DNA from 4 places in the Pseudoalteromonas sp. ND6B genome. Region 1 is predicted to be linked to each of the others. Evidence: predicted binding sites of a transcription regulator. Region 1 holds the regulator's gene; each other region holds the start of a gene.
What was found. The regulator sigma-54, encoded in region 1, starts transcription at its own class of promoters, with help from an activator protein. The targets are predictions, from matches to a motif close to GTTGGCACGNNNNTNGNNT.
Positions count from the first base shown of each region.

Region 2: a site for sigma-54 is predicted at 2,015-2,033, ahead of dps (DNA starvation/stationary phase protection protein Dps). Genes of this name have one in related genera too.
Region 3: a site for sigma-54 is predicted at 1,854-1,872, ahead of ND6B_RS03040 (flagellar basal body rod protein FlgF). Genes of this name have one in related genera too.
Region 4: a site for sigma-54 is predicted at 3,010-3,028, ahead of ND6B_RS14085 (EF-hand domain-containing protein). Genes of this name have one in related genera too.

Region 1 covers NZ_JQFL01000080.1:28,401-32,703, forward strand. The annotation lists gene lptA (lipopolysaccharide transport periplasmic protein LptA) at 1-246, shown strand, start outside; gene lptB (LPS export ABC transporter ATP-binding protein) at 243-968, shown strand; gene ND6B_RS01835 (RNA polymerase factor sigma-54) at 1,349-2,848, shown strand; gene hpf (ribosome hibernation promoting factor) at 2,875-3,162, shown strand; gene ptsN (PTS IIA-like nitrogen regulatory protein PtsN) at 3,167-3,619, shown strand; gene rapZ (RNase adapter RapZ) at 3,639-4,303, shown strand, end outside.
Region 2 covers NZ_JQFL01000090.1:6,029-10,331, reverse strand. The annotation lists gene ND6B_RS00025 (CBS domain-containing protein) at 1-251, shown strand, start outside; gene ND6B_RS00030 (DUF2237 family protein) at 419-781, shown strand; gene corA (magnesium/cobalt transporter CorA) at 815-1,771, opposite strand; gene dps (DNA starvation/stationary phase protection protein Dps) at 2,120-2,644, shown strand; gene ND6B_RS00045 (SulP family inorganic anion transporter) at 2,830-4,303, shown strand, end outside.
Region 3 covers NZ_JQFL01000073.1:7,626-11,928, forward strand. The annotation lists gene flgH (flagellar basal body L-ring protein FlgH) at 1-250, opposite strand, end outside; gene flgG (flagellar basal-body rod protein FlgG) at 265-1,053, opposite strand; gene ND6B_RS03040 (flagellar basal body rod protein FlgF) at 1,075-1,818, opposite strand; gene flgE (flagellar hook protein FlgE) at 1,952-3,337, opposite strand; gene ND6B_RS03030 (flagellar hook assembly protein FlgD) at 3,396-4,073, opposite strand; gene flgC (flagellar basal body rod protein FlgC) at 4,087-4,303, opposite strand, start outside.
Region 4 covers NZ_JQFL01000015.1:43,377-47,679, forward strand. The annotation lists gene ND6B_RS14100 (YigZ family protein) at 1-365, shown strand, start outside; gene ND6B_RS14095 (TrkH family potassium uptake protein) at 459-1,910, shown strand; gene ND6B_RS14090 (flagellar brake domain-containing protein) at 1,935-2,597, shown strand; gene ND6B_RS14085 (EF-hand domain-containing protein) at 3,111-3,323, shown strand; gene ND6B_RS14080 (EF-hand domain-containing protein) at 3,393-3,605, shown strand; gene ND6B_RS14075 (calmodulin) at 3,744-3,956, shown strand; gene ND6B_RS14070 (EF-hand domain-containing protein) at 4,021-4,236, shown strand.

The DNA of each region.
Region 1 (4,303 bases):
GCCGATGGCACCATAATGAGCGCCAGTGCGAATGAAGTGCGTTACGATGTGTCGCTGCGTTTTTTAACCTTAATCGGCGATGCAAGCATTGCTCAAGCAGGTCAAAAAATAACAGCTAAAAGTATCACTTACGATATCGAGCAGCAGTTAATTAGCGCAGAAAAAGACGAAAACTCAACAGACCGTGTACACACTATTTTAGTGCCTGTTGAAAATAAAAAAGAAGATGATAAAGGCCAACCATGAGCACATTAAAAGCAGAGCTATTAGCTAAAAGCTACAAAGGTCGTGAAGTTGTAAAAAACGTTGGCCTAGAGGTTGAAGCTGGCAGTATTGTGGGGTTACTTGGCCCTAATGGTGCAGGTAAAACCACCACTTTTTATATGATTGTAGGCCTTGTCCCTAGTGATAAAGGCAAAATATCAATTGATGATAAAGATATTACTTTATTACCGATGCACAGCCGAGCGCGTTTAGGGATTGGTTATCTACCGCAAGAGTCGTCTATTTTTAGAAAGCTGACTGTTTATCAAAACTTAATGGCTATCTTAGAAACACGTAAAGAATTAAACAAACAACAACGCGAAGATACCTTAAATAATTTACTTGATGAATTTAGCATTCAGCATATTCGTGACAGCCAAGGTATGGCCTTATCAGGTGGTGAACGTCGCCGCGTTGAAATTGCGCGAGCATTAGCAGCAAACCCTAAATTTATCCTTTTAGACGAACCCTTTGCGGGGGTTGATCCTATCTCAGTATTAGATATTAAAAAGATTATAGAGCATCTTAAAAACCGTGGCATTGGCGTACTTATTACAGACCATAACGTGCGCGAAACACTTGATGTTTGTGAAAAAGCCTACATAGTTTCTCATGGGGAGTTAATTGCATCAGGCACTCCTGAATACGTATTAAACGATAAAACAGTACGCGATGTTTATTTGGGCGAGCAGTTCAAGCTCTAATATGTGTGTTATTCCACTAAGCATCTGCTAAGATTAATCATACTTAGTCTGTTGACCTTTCAAGGTTGAATTTGCAGCAGTCTGTTTGGTATTTAGGCAAGGCAGAGCCTATGTGGTGTGGTATTCCCCATAAATAGGCGATAACGCAGCATCAATGCCAAACAGGCGCTGCCCTTCGGGTTCTGCCTAGGGACGATTTACTCTTTGTTGCCTACATGGATGTAGGTAAGGAGCGTGAGCAGGACGCGGAAGCTTTGCTCGGTTTTGACTTAGCCCACTAGGTTACAAACCTCGCGCCGCAATTAAACCGCCCCTAGTTTGAACAAATTTTAATCCGTAAAGGTCAACAGACCGTAATTTAAAAGGATTGTTAGAGATAAATGAGGCAATCATTACAGCTGCGCATGGGCCAGCAACTTACAATGACTCCACAGTTGCAACAAGCAATTCGCTTATTGCAACTCAGTACATTGGATCTCCAGCAAGAAATTCAAGAAGCGCTCGATAGCAACCCCTTGCTTGAAGTTGAAGAACACGATTACAGCGAAGACACTGCAGGTAAAAACGAACAAAAAGCCGATAACGATGACTTAACGCTAAGTGCCTCAGCTGACGATAAACCTAGCGAGTATGAGCAAGATAGCGGCGAAGCAATGACCAAAGACACCATTAGCGATGATATGGCTATGGATGTTACTTGGGATGAATATATGAGCGCTGCGCCTGCCTCTTCATCGGGCCCAATGCCAGAAGATGAATCTATTTATCAAGGCTCTTCGACTGAAACGCTGCATGAGTATTTAATGTGGCAACTTCAACTGACGCCGTTTAGTCCTACCGATGAAGCGATAGCTATTGCAATTGTAGAAGCTGTGGACGACTCAGGGATTCTAACCCTTAGCTGTGAAGAAATATTAGAAAGCTTTAACCAAGAAAACGACGGCGAAGATGAAGTTGAACTTGACGAAATAGAAGCGGTACTAAAGCGTATTCAACTATTTGATCCAGTGGGAATAGCCGCGCGTAGTTTACAAGAGTGCTTGTGTATTCAGCTAAATCAATTTGATAAAGACACACCTTTTTTAAACGAAACAAAAATGATCTTAACCGATCATATTGATTTACTTGCTGCACGTGACTATCGCACGTTGATGAAAAAAACAAAGCTTAAAGAAGATGAGCTTAAAGAAATCATGACGTTGATTCATACGCTCAGCCCAAAACCGGCAGACACTATTGTTAGAGAAGAGTCTGAATACGTTATTCCTGATGTGTCGGTTAAGAAAGTTAAAGGTCGTTGGGTAGTTGAATTAAACCCAGATAGCATGCCTAAGATCAGAGTAAATAGCCAATATGCAGCTATGTCGCGTACGGTTAAATCAAGTGGTGATAGCCAGTTTATTCGCTCGCACTTACAAGAGGCTAAATGGTTTATAAAAAGCTTAGAAAGTAGAAATGACACGCTACTTAAAGTAACCAACTGTATTGTGCAACAGCAACAGGCCTTTTTTGAACACGGTCCTGAGGCTATGAAGCCTATGGTGCTTAACGATGTGGCTGAAATGGTGGAAATGCATGAGTCGACTATATCGCGTGTTACTACGCAAAAATACATGCATACACCACGTGGCATTTTTGAGCTTAAATATTTCTTTTCAAGCCATGTAAGTACTGAAAATGGTGGCGAATGTTCATCAACAGCAATACGTGCATTAATTAAAAAATTAATCGCTGCAGAAAACTCAGCTAAACCATTGAGTGATAGTAAAATTGCAGATATATTGGCAGAGCAAGGAATTAAAGTAGCGAGGAGAACTATAGCAAAATATCGCGAATCTCTAGCTATTCCCCCGTCTAATCAACGTAAAAGTTTGATTTAAGGCGTACAACAAAGAGGAAAATGTTTATGCAACTGAATTTAACTGGTCGCCATGTAGATATTACCGACTCGCTTAGAGACTACGTAAATAGTAAATTTTCGAAGTTACAGAGGCACACTGATCACATAACGAATGTGCACGTTATTCTCGATGTAGAAAAACTAAACCAAAAAGCTGAAGCAACCGTTCATGTAAGTGGCGCTGAGATTTTTGCCTCTACTGAGCATCAAGATATGTATGCCGCTATAGACTCGCTCATTGACAAGCTAGATCGTCAAGTAATTAAACACAAAGAGAAACTTGCTCGACACTAACACTATGAAACTAAGCTCACTTATCTGTCAGGACTGCAGTAAAGCTGCGGTCCTTTTTAATAGTAAAAAAAGAATTTTAGAATTTATCAGTGAATTGGCTCACAATAAGCTGCCCTATTTAACACAACAAGATATTCTTAATGCATTAACTGCAAGAGAAAAGCTTGGAAGTACAGGCATTGGCCGAGGCATTGCTATTCCACATGGTCGCATGAGTGGAGCTCAAGAGCCCCTTGCTTTGATTTTAGTGAGCGAAACAGCTATTAATTTTGATGCGATTGATAACCGGCCGGTTGACATTTTTGTCGCGTTAATTGTTCCCGATGGCGATAATCAGCAGCATTTGAAGACGCTAGCCACGATTGCTGATAAGCTCAATGATAAAGAATTTTGTAAGCAATTACGAGCAGCAAAATCCGACAATGAGCTGTATCAAGTAATTGTAAGTCAACCGTAGTAACAATTAAGGGTGATAAATGGAATTAATAATTATAAGTGGTCGCTCAGGTTCTGGTAAATCTGTTGCGCTGCGTGTTGTTGAGGATTTAGGTTATTATTGTGTAGATAATATTCCTTTAAATTTATTGCCATCTCTTGTTCGTAGTGTTTCCGACAGCTACAACAAAATAGCCGTAAGTGTTGATGTGCGTAATTTACCTAAAGAGCAGCAACAGTTTAATGAAATCATTGAATATTTACCTGGTTTCACTAAGCCAACGGTGTTTTATTTAGACAGTGACGATCAAACCTTAATTAAACGTTTTTCAGAAACACGGCGTCTCCACCCTTTATCTATTGATTCTTTGCCGCTTGATTTAGCCATAAAAAAAGAAAAACAACTGCTTGATGTATTGATTAATCGTGCTGATTATATGATTGATACCACAGATTTAAGTGTGCATCAGCTTGCTGAATCTATTCGTGAAAAAATACTCGGAAAAAAAGATAAACAACTGATCATTACCTTTGAGTCATTTGGTTTCAAACACGGCATCCCTAAAGAAGCAGATTACGTATTCGATGCCCGTTTTTTACCAAACCCGCATTGGGAGCCTGAACTTAAGCCACTTACGGGGCTGGATCAACCAGTAAAAGACTACCTAGCAAGTCACAGCATAGTGCAAAAATTTACATGGCAAAT
Region 2 (4,303 bases), on a different contig from region 1:
CCAAAGTAATGGGGATCATGGCAACGTTTGGTGCTAATGCATTACAACGCAAAGAAAAACTCACAAAAGTAGAAGATATTATGGTGAGTGATTTTATCAGTGTAACGCCAGAGCAGCCGCTATCAGATGTCGTTAAATTTTTTGTAGATAATCGCCATGGCTGTATGCCTGTGGTTAGCGAGCAAGGTCAATTGGTGGGTATTTTAACCTCTTCTGATTTTGTGCGCTTAGCTGCGGCGCTATTATCTTAACTTAATAGCACAATAAAAAACCTGCGTTTTGAATTTACCCAAAGCGCAGCTATTTTTATAAACAAATGCCTACCCAGAAGCCTCTTCGTATATAGCTAAGCCACTAACAGCCTGTTATGGTAAACAGCTCTACTTTCAGCAGTTATTACTAAAAGGTAATTTGTTATATGGCTAATCAATTAAATGTATTAGGAACTCGCCTACAACTATGTTGTGGCAATGGCGGCTATACTCGCGAAGGGTTTTGCTATGTGCCAGATTCAGACTTTGGTAATCACAGTGTGTGCGCCATTATGACCGACGAATTTTTGCAATTTTCTAAGGCGCAAGGTAACGATTTAATTAGCCCTAATCCTTTATATGATTTTGCGGGCTTAAAAGCTGGCGATAAGTGGTGCTTATGTGCGATTCGTTGGTATCATGCCATTGCTGCAAATGTTGCTCCTCCTGTTGTTCTTGAAGCAACAAACCAAAAAGCGCTAGATATTATTCCCCTTGAAGTATTAAAAGCACATCAATATACCGGGTAATGATTTGAGCGCTCAGCTTGCAATATTAAAGTATTATAACCACCCTTTTTGTTTAAAAAATAAATAAGGGGCAAAGCCCGACAGTAACATAATGCCAATTGCAAATGGATAACCCCATTCCCATTGTAGCTCAGGCATTATATTAAAATTCATACCATACACACTAGCCACTACTGTAGGCGGTAAGAAAACTACTGAGGCAATAGAAAAGGTTTTAATAATTTGATTTTGTTCAATATTAATAAAGCCTTGTGTTGAATCCATCAAAAAGTTCACCTTGTCGAATAAAAAGGTACAGTGCGACATTAAAGTTTCTATATCGAGTACAATTTCTCTAAGAGATTCGCGCTCGTCATTTTGCGCGCCTATACGGCGTATTAAAAACGAAATATTGCGTCGCGTATCCATTAAACATAAACGCACCTTACCATTAGCATCTTCTAAGCGAGCTATACGACCAACCGCCTCTTCTAAGTCTGAGTTATCTTCTTCAAGTACATAAGCACTGAGCCTCTCTAATTGATGATGCATGTCTTCGAGCATATCCGCGTGGTTTTCAACTTTTTGATCAAATAAAGTGATTAATAATTGTTTTGCTGTATCGCATGCCACCTGACCTTTGCGCGCTCTTAAGCGCAGCAGTCTAAAATCAGCCAATTCCTCATCACGAATAGTAAGTAAGCAATTGTTTTGCAACAAACAAGCTACCGTTACAGTATTAAATCGCCCTTCATTAGGTGACATAAACAATGCATGCACATGTAAACCTTCATTATCGATAAAGCACCTAGACGACGTTTCAATCTCTTCTACATCGACCGAATCTGGAAAAGTTATATTGAGCGTTTTTGCAAGCGCATTTTGCTCCTGCGGTGTTGGATTAATAGTATCAATCCAATGTGCATTCTTTATGGATACTTCAACAGGGGTATCAGGTAAAGGCGCTAACTCTTTGATCACTCCTTGCTCGATGGAAAAAAACCTCAACATACACTTCTCCTTTAATGAATCTTTAAGTTGAGTATATGTAACAGGACATTAATCAACAATGATAATACCTTCATTATAACCACTATAAAGGGCACGCTATTCGCTAACACTTTAAAGTACTGCTGTTTTGCAGAATTTACAAAAAAGTGCATATTTTTCATATGCACTTAATCTTACTGCTTTATCAAGTTCTATAAATAAAAATTAAACTGCTATTTTTCAGTTAGTTAAAACCATATCACTATCGGCATGACGATTGCTTCTATAAATACAAGAGGTGTTCGTTATCGCAATTTAAATACTCACTAGAGTAAAGCGAGCACTATTTTTGAAATAGTAGGAGGAATCATGAGTAACAGTAATAATGCAAATAAAGTCGCTGAATTTACCGCTCCCGGTGTAAAAAACGAATCAGCAAATAAAGCAATATCTGTACTAGAAAATCGCATGGTAGCGCTAATTGATTTACAGCTAACTTTAAAACATATTCATTGGAATGTAGTAGGTCCAAACTTTATTGGCGTACATGAAATGCTAGACCCACAAGTAGAAACCGTCCGTGAAATGACCGACACCATAGCAGAACGTATTGCCACTTTAGGCGGCGTCCCAGTTGGCACACCAAAATCGATTGTTGAGCGTCGTACATGGGAAGATTATGCCATAGGTAAAGGCTTAGTAACTGAACACTTAGCCGCATTAGACAAAGTATATAACGGCGTTAACGGTGATCACCGTAAAGCCATAGAATCACTTGCTGAGCTTGATCCGGTATCTGAAGATATGATCATTGCGCAACTTGCAGAGCTTGAGCAATATCAGTGGTTTGTTCGCGCCCACATAGAATCATCTACTGGTCAATTGAATAGCTAATTTTTAAAGCAGTCATTTGACTTACAAAGCCCAGTAACTTGCTGGGCTTTTTTGTTTTTAAACTATATTCCTCTTATTAATACACTAGAAATCCCCCTATTTAGCGCATCTAACACGTTTAGTTACTATACTTATTATTAAAGAGAACTTACTATCGACTCCTAATTATTAGCAGGGAATTTGAAGTGTTGTCGCGTCTATATAGCTTTATGCCAGGTTTACACACCTTATTTAATTATCAACGCCAATGGTTTGCTGATGATGTGAGGGCGGCATTATCGGTTGCAGCCGTTGCTTTACCTGTTGCTATAGCTTATGCGCAACTTACAGGCGTTAATGCTGCAGTTGGCCTGTATTCTTGCGTATTACCTATGATGCTTTATGCACTTTTTGGTACCTCTAAACAGCTTATTATTGGCCCTGATGCCGCAACATGTGCGGTTATTGCAGCAGTTGTTACTCCACTCGCTGCAGGCGATAGCTTTAAACATTGGCAATTAGTGATCACCATGACCGCAATGACCGGTTTTTGGTGCTTTATTGCCAGCCGCTTTAAGCTAGGTGTATTAGCCGACTTTTTATCTAAACCAATTTTAATGGGGTTATTAAACGGTGTGGCTATTACCATTATTGTTGGTCAGTTTTCTAAAGTATTTGGCTTTACCTTTGATGAGCGCTACTTGCTTGAGCGTTTAGGTGGCGTCCCTACGTATTTATCGCAAACTCATATTCCCACCTTGCTAATGGCTTTATTTACCCTCGGCGTTTACTTTGTGTTAAAGCGCTTAAAACCTACATGGCCAGCCTCTATGTTTGCCATTGCACTAGGTGCGGTATTCGTTTGGTTGTTTAATTTAGAGCAGTTTGAAATAAAAACCATAGGCACAGTAACCGGTGGTTTGCCTGTGTTTAACACCCCAGTATTTGACGTGGGTATTATTCGAGAACTTGTTGTACCGGCACTCAACTTAGCCATAGTTAGCTTTGTCAGCATGATGCTAACGGCGCGAAGCTTTGCAGCAAAGAATGGCTACGACATCGATGCCGATAAAGAATTTAGAGCCTTGGGCATCGCTAATTTAGCGTCAGCATTATCACAAGGCTTTGCCGTTAGTGGTGCCGACTCACGCACAGCCGTGAACGACGACTCTGGCGGAAAAACCCAATTAGTTTCGATTATAGCTGCCGCTATTATTGGCGTTATCGCTCTTTTTTTAACGGCGCCGCTTGAGTTTATTCCCAGTGCTGCACTCGGGATTGTATTAATAATTGCCTCTGTTCACCTGCTTGATTTAAAGGCAGTCTGGCAATTAAAATTTAAAGATAAGCAGGCATTTTACTTAGCCTCAGCCACACTTTTTGCTGTGCTGTTTATTGGTGTTATACCAGGAATTACCCTTGCTGTATTACTAGGGTTATTTCAATTTATTCGAACTGTTATGCGCCCATCAGACACCATTTTAGGTGTGGATATAAAAGGCGTAGTAAGAAGCTTAGACGAAACAGATAAAGCCAAAGCAGTACAAGGGGTTTTTATATATCGTTTTAATTCTCCTTTAACCTATTTTAATGCCAGTTATTTTAAACGCCGCTTGTTAGAGCAATATGCAAGACAAAAAGACGACACACAATGTGTCATTATTGATGCTGTGCCCTGCT
Region 3 (4,303 bases), on a different contig from region 1:
TGGTCGCTTGAGTTGACTCTTGTAATTTAACAGTAATAATATCGCCTGTTCTAAGTGCTTTCTTATCGGCGTATAAGTCATTCGATAATTGAGTACTGAATAAAGAGCCAGTTGCTACCACTGGCTCCATATTAGGCTCAGGATACATAGGTGCATAATAGGGATCGTCTTGTACTACTTCATTATTTTGTGTAGATACACAACCGCTTAACAGTAAAGTCCCTACTGCAAATAACATGATATTACGCATACAATCCCCCAAGACTATAATTGTTGATTGATGTAGCTCATCATTTCATCAACCGCTGAAATTACCTTTGAGTTCATTTCGTAAACTCGCTGAGTTTCAATCAAATTAACCAACTCTTCGGTCACATTTACATTTGATGTTTCAAGTGAACCTTGAATAATCGTACCTAAGCCCTCAACCCCCGGGTTACCTTGAACAGGTGCACCACTTACTGCAGTTTCGGTATAAAGGTTTTGCCCTATAGGCTCAAGGCCCGACGGATTGATAAAATCACTAATAGTAATTTGACCAATAACCACGTTTTCGGCTTGACCTTTAATGCGAACTGACACTTCACCATCTTGAGATACGGTGATTGACTGTGCATCATCAGGCACATTCATTTCAGGCTGAACAACGTAACCGGCACCCGAAGTGACAACACGCCCGTCACCGTCGGTGGTAAACTGACCGTTACGCGAATAGGCAATATTGCCATCAGGCTGTAAAACCTCAAAAAATCCAGGACCAGAAATCATCCAATCTAATGAATTTTCAGTGGTGAGCATGTTACCTTGGGAAAAGTTTTTTTGATTCGCTACTACTTTTGTACCCGCACCTAACATTAAGCCTGACGGCATTTCGGTGTCTTGCGATGAGCGACCGCCTGGTTGATTAATATTTTGGTAGAGTAAGTCTTCAAAAATAGCGCGGCTTTTTTTGTAACCCACTGTACTGGCATTCGCTAAGTTATTTGATATAACCGATATATCTGTTTGTTGAGCGTCAAGCCCTGTTTTACTTATCCATAATGCTGGATTCATAATAATATCCTCACGTTATAGTTAAACTATGCGCATTAGCTGGTCTTGACGTTCGTCAATCTCTTCAGCTGTTTTCATCAGTTTTACTTGTAATTCAAATTGGCGTTGGTGACTGATCATATCGACCATTTCATGTACCGGGTTTACATTAGACTTCTCTAACATGCCGCTTAACACTTGTACATTGGCTGATGTTTCAACCGTTTGGCCTGGCTTAGGTCTAAATAAACCATCATTGCCTTTTTCTAGAGTGGTATTGTTTGCTTCAACCACTTTTAATCGGTCAACCTCTTCTAAAAAGTTAGCCGGTGCACCTTGAGGGCGAACTTGAATAGTGCCATCTTTACTAAATTCTATTTTTTCAATGGGTACGGGTAGAATGACAGGTCCACCTTCGCCAATAATTTGACGACCATGACTTGTGGTCAACATACCTTCCGCAGTAATGTTTAACGTACCCACTTTAGTGTAGGCTTCATTACCCGAAGCGTCCTGCACACTGAGCCATGCGTTATCACTCATAGCAATATCAAGGTTGCGGCCTGTTTCAACAATACCGCCCGATGTCATGTTTGCTCCAGGGCGCTCCTGCATTGAAAATACCCGAGTCGACAAACCTTCACCGAAAGCCTGCATTGATCGTGCTTGCGCAAAATCTGATTTAAACCCGGTGGTATTTGCATTTGCCAAATTATTGGCTTTAAGAGCAAGCCCTTGCAGGCTTTGTTTAGCGCCAGATGCCGCTATGTAGACCATTTTATCCATAACATCGACTCATTAATAAAGCTATGCATGAGTAAATGCAATATAAGTGCCAAATTAAATTAAAGGATGAATAAGATTTTTAGAGGGAATAAAAAAGGCTGCATTAAGCAGCCTAAATAAATCAAAATAATGATTATCTGATCTGAAGGATGTTCTGTTGAATAGTTGAATTAACCTCAAGCGCACGAGAGTTTGCTTGGAAGTTACGTTGCGCACTAATCAAATCGACCAGCTCATTGGTTAAGTTAACATTAGATTGCTCAAGGGCTGATGAGTTAATGTTACCTAAAGTGCCTGAGCCTGGCTCACCCGCAATCGGCTCACCTGAGGTTAAACTTTTTTTCCATGAGGTGTCACCCACTTGCTGTAGACCTTGCGAGTTTGAAAAGCGTACCATGGCAACTTGTCCCAAAAATGTTGAATCGCCGTTACTATAAGACGCCACTACTTTGCCGTCGGTGCCAATATCAATACCCGCTAAACGTCCTACTGTCGCACCATCTTGTTCAAGTGCTTTTACTTCAAAGCGACTTGCATATTGTGTTGGTACTTTATTGGCGGTTCCAGCCTGATCTCGCCAATTTATATCTATGTTAGCAGGAAAACTAGCTCCATTTGTTAACATATCAGATAACCCTGGTGTCCCTCCTCCACCGGCTACAATAGATAACGGATTAAATGTGTTACCTACATTAGGTGTTGTTGTGCCATTTACAGTTGTGGTCGAGGGTAAACCGCTCGAATCAAATTTAAACGTACTAATAGGCTCAAACGGAAGAGCTGCTGTTCCATCCTGTTCAACGCCATCACTACCAAAAGATTTGCCATCAAGCGTAGCATGTACATCCCATTGGTTTTCATCACCAGGGACTGATGGATCGTTCTTCACAAAGAAAAACTGAAGCACGTGAGGTTCACCCAAAGAATCATAAACAGTTGTTGATGTTGATGAATTGTATGTTGCGCTTTCAGTAGGATTAAAAGGAAGCGTTGGCGCATCTGCACGGGAGTCTAAATTAAATGAACTGTACACACTAGAGGTAGCACGTGGAGACCCGGACGAGTCTGGTATTTGTAGTGCTGAAGAGGTACTTAAGCTTACGGATGTTGTATCACCAGTTGCTTCGTCAACGGGGAACCCTTGTAAAAAATTACCCTTTGCATCAACAACAAAATTGTCTTTGTTTAATTTAAATGCCCCGGAGCGTGTGTAAGTAAAATCTTGAGCGCCTAAATCTTGACTCATGGCAAAATAACCCTCACCCGTAATCGCTAAATCAAGTGAGTTATTAGTAAACTGCAACGAGCCTTGGTGAAACTGCTGGGCAACCATAGTGGTTTGTACACCATCACCATTTTTCGTTTTACCGGCGCTAAATACTGATGATGCGTATACATCAGCAAATTCAGCGCGAGACTCTTTAAAGCCCGTGGTATTTACGTTGGCAATATTATTGGCGGTAACATCTAAATCTTTTTGTGCGGCAGCAAGGCCTGTTAATGCAATATTGAAGCTCATAATTAACCTCTAACCTAAAAAATATTTAGCCTATTGGCTAAAAAATACATAAAATCTATTACGCGATTTCTGCGACATCAGTCAGCCTAACCGCACCTTCTTTGGTATTAATAATAATGCCGCTTGAGCCATTAATATTAACACTCTCAATATTTTTGAATGAGGCAATTGGTAAGCTAGAGAATTCGCCATCCGTACTGCCTTCAGCTTTAACATTGTATTCACCAGGAGGAAGTCGTTCACCCGCTTCGTTTTTACCATCCCATGCAAAGCGAACCGCACCTGCAGGCTGCGTGCCTAAATCAATAGTTTTAACTAATTGCCCTGATGCATCTTCAATACGAAGCGTTAAATTGTCTACCGGCTTTTCAGCAACAATCGCTCCCTTTACCTCACCCGACTCATTAAGCTCAAGTGTGTCAGACTCCAGCAGCGCTTGCTTACCAACCAGTGTTGATGCTTGCAATGCTGAATTTGATGTCATCGACGCAGCTAAAGACTCAAAGTTAGAGTTTAAATTTGAGATCCCTTCAGCCATAGTAAAGTTTGTCATTTGTGCAATCATCTGATCGTTATCAGCTGGTTTGCTGGGATCTTGATATGACAACTGCTGTGTTAACAACGAAAAGAAATCTTCTTGGGTTAACGCATCACTCTCTTCTTTTTTTGGCACTTGCTTATCTTGCCAACGTAAAGAGTCCATGTAGGATGAAGAAGTACTAATATCGTTACTCATGAGCTACCCTCAGTTACCGCTGACCTAACAGCAGTGTTTTACTTAACATTTGCTTAGCTGCATCAGCAACTTGAACATTTGTCTGATAAGAGCGAGAAGCAGAAATCATATTTGCCATCTCCTCAACAACATTCACGTTGGGTTTGTAAATATATCCATTTTCATCCGCACTCGGGTGATTTGGGTTATATTCGATTTGTAGTGGTTTATTACTTTCAACCACTCCTAAC
Region 4 (4,303 bases), on a different contig from region 1:
TCAATGTGCTAGTGGGCTCAGGCTTAGGTGAAGTGACCGCTGTGGTAACACGTTACTTTGGAGGTATAAAGCTCGGTACGGGTGGGCTGGTGCGTGCTTATGGTGGTTCACTCAATAATGCCTTAGCAAAACTACAAACCGTGGTGAAAGTGCCGAGCGCTGAGCTAGTGGGCTTTAGTGAATACAGTATGCAAGGGGCGATAGAGCAACATTTAAAAACGAACTTTCAGGTACTTAATATTGAAAAGCAGTTTACTGCAAATATTGAGTGGACTATTACCATTGATAGTCGCCAAGCGCAGCAAGCCATCAAAGATATTTTTGATTTAAGCCACGGCGCAGTTGAGTTAACAATCAAAGAGTAATAGTCTTACATTCATCCCATTTAATGATTAAACATTAAATTTCGAGTCATACAGTAGTTATTTTAATTTACTAATAAAAAAGCGATACGCTCAATGCAATTTCGTACCATCATAAAAATTCTTGGCCAATTGGTTGCGCTATTCAGTATTACTATGGTGCCACCAGCGCTAGTGTCTTTAATTTATAAAGATGGTGGAGGGGTGCCGTTTGTTTTAGCCTTTATATTCAGTGTTGTTATTGGCTTAATGGCTTATTACCCAAATAGGCATGAGCATGGCGATTTAAAAGCCCGCGAAGGCTTTTTAATCGTGGTTTTGTTTTGGCTAGTACTAGGCGCGTTTGCCTCCTTACCGCTGGTATTTTTACAAGAACCCAACCTCTCTTTAGCCGACGCCGTGTTTGAGGCCTTTTCTGGCTTAACCACAACAGGGGCTACCGTACTGACCGGCATAGAGTATCTGCCTAAATCGGTCTTGTTTTATCGCCAACAATTACAGTGGTTTGGTGGTATGGGGATCATTGTATTAGCGGTAGCAATCCTGCCAATGCTTGGCGTAGGTGGTATGCAGTTGTATCGGGCTGAGATTCCAGGCCCCGTAAAAGATTCCAAAATGACCCCGCGTATAGCCGACACCGCTAAACACCTTTGGTATATTTATGTGTCTATTACCCTGGCATGTACTTTGGCGTATTGGAGCGCTGGCATGAATTGGTTTGATGCAATTTGCCATGCTTTTTCTACGGTGGCCATTGGTGGTTTTTCTACTTATGACGCTTCAATGGGGCATTTTGATAGCCCAGTAATTAACTTTATTTGTGTGTTCTTTTTAATTATCGCAGCCATTAACTTTTCTCTGCATTATGCTGCTGTAGCGAGTCGTAATATTAGTGTCTACATTCGTGACCCTGAATTCAAAGTGTTTCTATGTATTCAGCTCGCGCTGGTGGTGATTTGTTTCACGGTACTTTCATCTCACGATGTTTATGCCAATGGCGATGAAACCCTCGATCAGGCATTGTTTCAAGCTGTATCTATAAGCAGCACCGCAGGATTTGCCACAGATAACTTTTCTGCTTGGCCTTTGTTTTTACCTATTTTATTAATATTCTCTAGTTTTATTGGTGGCTGTGCTGGTTCAACTGGTGGCGGTATGAAAGTAGTGCGCGTGTTTTTACTTTATCTACAAGGGGTGCGAGAGCTAAACCGCTTAGTGCATCCTCGAGCTATATACTCTATAAAGTTAGGACGAAAGGCGCTACCAGATAAAGTAGTTGAAGCGGTATGGGGTTTTTTCTCGGCTTATGCACTAGTCTTTATTATTATTATGTTAGCGTTAATGGGCACCGGGTTAGACAATATAACGGCATTCTCAGCAACGGCAGCGTGTTTAAATAACCTTGGGCCTGGTTTAGGTGATGTTGCTTCTCATTATGGCGCTATTACCGATACTGCAAAATGGATATTAACCGTGGCAATGGTATTTGGTCGTTTAGAGATATTTACCTTACTTGTGCTATTTACCCCAACATTTTGGCGTGGATAACGTTATAAATATCAGGAAGGAAATATGCGAAAAACCAATTTGGAAAAGTTAAACCAAATCGTCACGGGTGGCATAGTTGATTTAGAAATCCTCACCCCCACGAGTAGCCGACGCGTAAAAACAGAGTTTATAGGCTTATTAGAAAATAAGTTTATTATTTTGAATTACCCCAATGCAAAACGGCTCCCCATGGCAAGTGATTATTTACGCGATGGTGTGATGGTGGTGGTAAGAGCGCTTATAGAGGGCAGTGGTGGGCATGTTTTAGCGTTTCGTCAGCAGCTTATGTCTGTAGCATCTCACCCGGCTAAGTTATTGTTTATCGACTATCCTTCACAAGTACAGCTATTTGAACTGCGCTCGCAAGCGCGTATACCGACGCTGTTTCCAGCCAAGTTAAAATTATCGGATGATCGCCCTTCTTTTGAAGGCGTTATAAAAGATATTTCGTTAACGGGTGTTATGTTTGATATTAAAACAACCCAAGAAATCGACGACATTAAAGATATGCGTTGCATCGTAGTGTTTGATGAAGATACAAAGCACGAAGGGCAAATATGCAGTGTGAAAAAACATGCTAAGGGCATATATTGCGGAATTCGATTATTTGCCAGTGAAGAGCAAATGAAAGCCCTGATGGGGGATCACTTCATTGACCCTAATGCACTTGAAGTTGAAATTGTATAAGACCTGTTATCTTTCGACGCTGAACATTTTACAATTCTAAAATATCAACAAGCTCTAACATTTTCGCTCTTTTGCAACAAATAGCCATGTGTTGTTGTTATTTTTAAAAGCCATTTCAAATTTATTTTACAAATTCATTAAAAACAATTAGTTAAATATGTTTTTTATTCTAATTTTTTTGTTTATAACAAAATTAAACTCAACTCACCTTCCTTTTTGTTTATTTAATCCTCTTTTTTAGCGGTTGCTCACCGACTGTGTGGGGTTTTACCTAAACTCAACTCTTTGATTTTTATTGTTTTAATTTTATTGCCTTATCTACTGTTGCTAAAAAGCAACAAAATAACGAGTTAAATAGCACCATTTTCAGCTAGTTGCTGGTTAATTAATTGAAAATTATGGTTTTTATATTTTTGGCATCGAAGTTGTAATAGTCAGGCTGTATAGAACGAAACGTGATTTAAAGTAAAACACTTAATCGCATAAAACATAAACTTTGAAGGAAGATTGATTATGAAAAGCATTAATAAAACTTTAGCACTTATCGCATTAGCTTCATCATCAGCCGCTTTTGCAGCAAGCGACTTTGACACGCTAGACGTTGACGGCAACGGCGCAATCAGTCAAAGCGAAGCATCGGTTGATGCAAAATTAATGAGCATGTTTTCAGAGCTTGATACTGACCAAAACGGTGAGTTATCAAAACAAGAGTTCTCTAAAGCATAACCCTAAGCTATTAAAGTTTTGGGAGTTAAAAGCTCCCCCATTATTTAAACGATTTAAGGAATACTCATTATGAAAACATTACACAAAACATTTGCACTTATCGCTCTTGCTTCTTCATCAGCTGCCTTTGCAGCGAGCGACTTTGACACACTAGATACCGACGGTAACGGCGCTATTAGCCAAAGCGAAGCATCGGTTGATGCAAAATTAATGAGCATGTTCTCAGAGCTTGATACTGACCAAAACGGTGAGCTATCAAAAGAAGAATTTTCGAAAGCATAAGGCAAGGCTAAGTATATTCTGAGTTGCCAAAGACAACCTAAATAGGCAAGGAAGCCTATGAAAGAGAATAACAAGGACCGTGATAGCCAGACACAATTTTTTGATAGACCATTGCATTACATTTTGAAGGATTAAATTATGAAAACATTACATAAAACATTTGCACTTATCGCGCTAGCTTCTTCATCAGCTGCTTTTGCAGCAAGCGACTTTGACATGCTTGATACTGATGGTAACGGTGCTATTAGTCAAAGCGAAGCCGCTGTAAACGCTGATTTAACAGCCGCATTTACTGAGCTTGATACTGACGGTAATGATGAGCTTTCTAAAGCTGAGTTTGCAAACTTTTAATTTTTGACTTTTTTCATTGCACAGGGATCTCAGAAAAGGATTTCCCTCTTATAGGAGACTTATTATGAAAGCATTAAACACAACACTTGCGATTTTAGTATTAGCGTCATCATCAGCAGCTTATGCAGCGGTAGATTTTGCCTCTTTTGATAGTAATGGCGATGGTGTAATTAGCCAGCAGGAAGCCGCCGCTAATAAACAACTAATGAACATTTTTGATGACTTAGATACTGACGGAAATGGTGAACTTTCTAAAGAAGAGTTTGCAAGAGTACAATAAGTATTAACTCATCATACTCCACTAAAGCCGCTTAATAGTCAGCGGCTTTTTTGTGTTTGTTGATTAC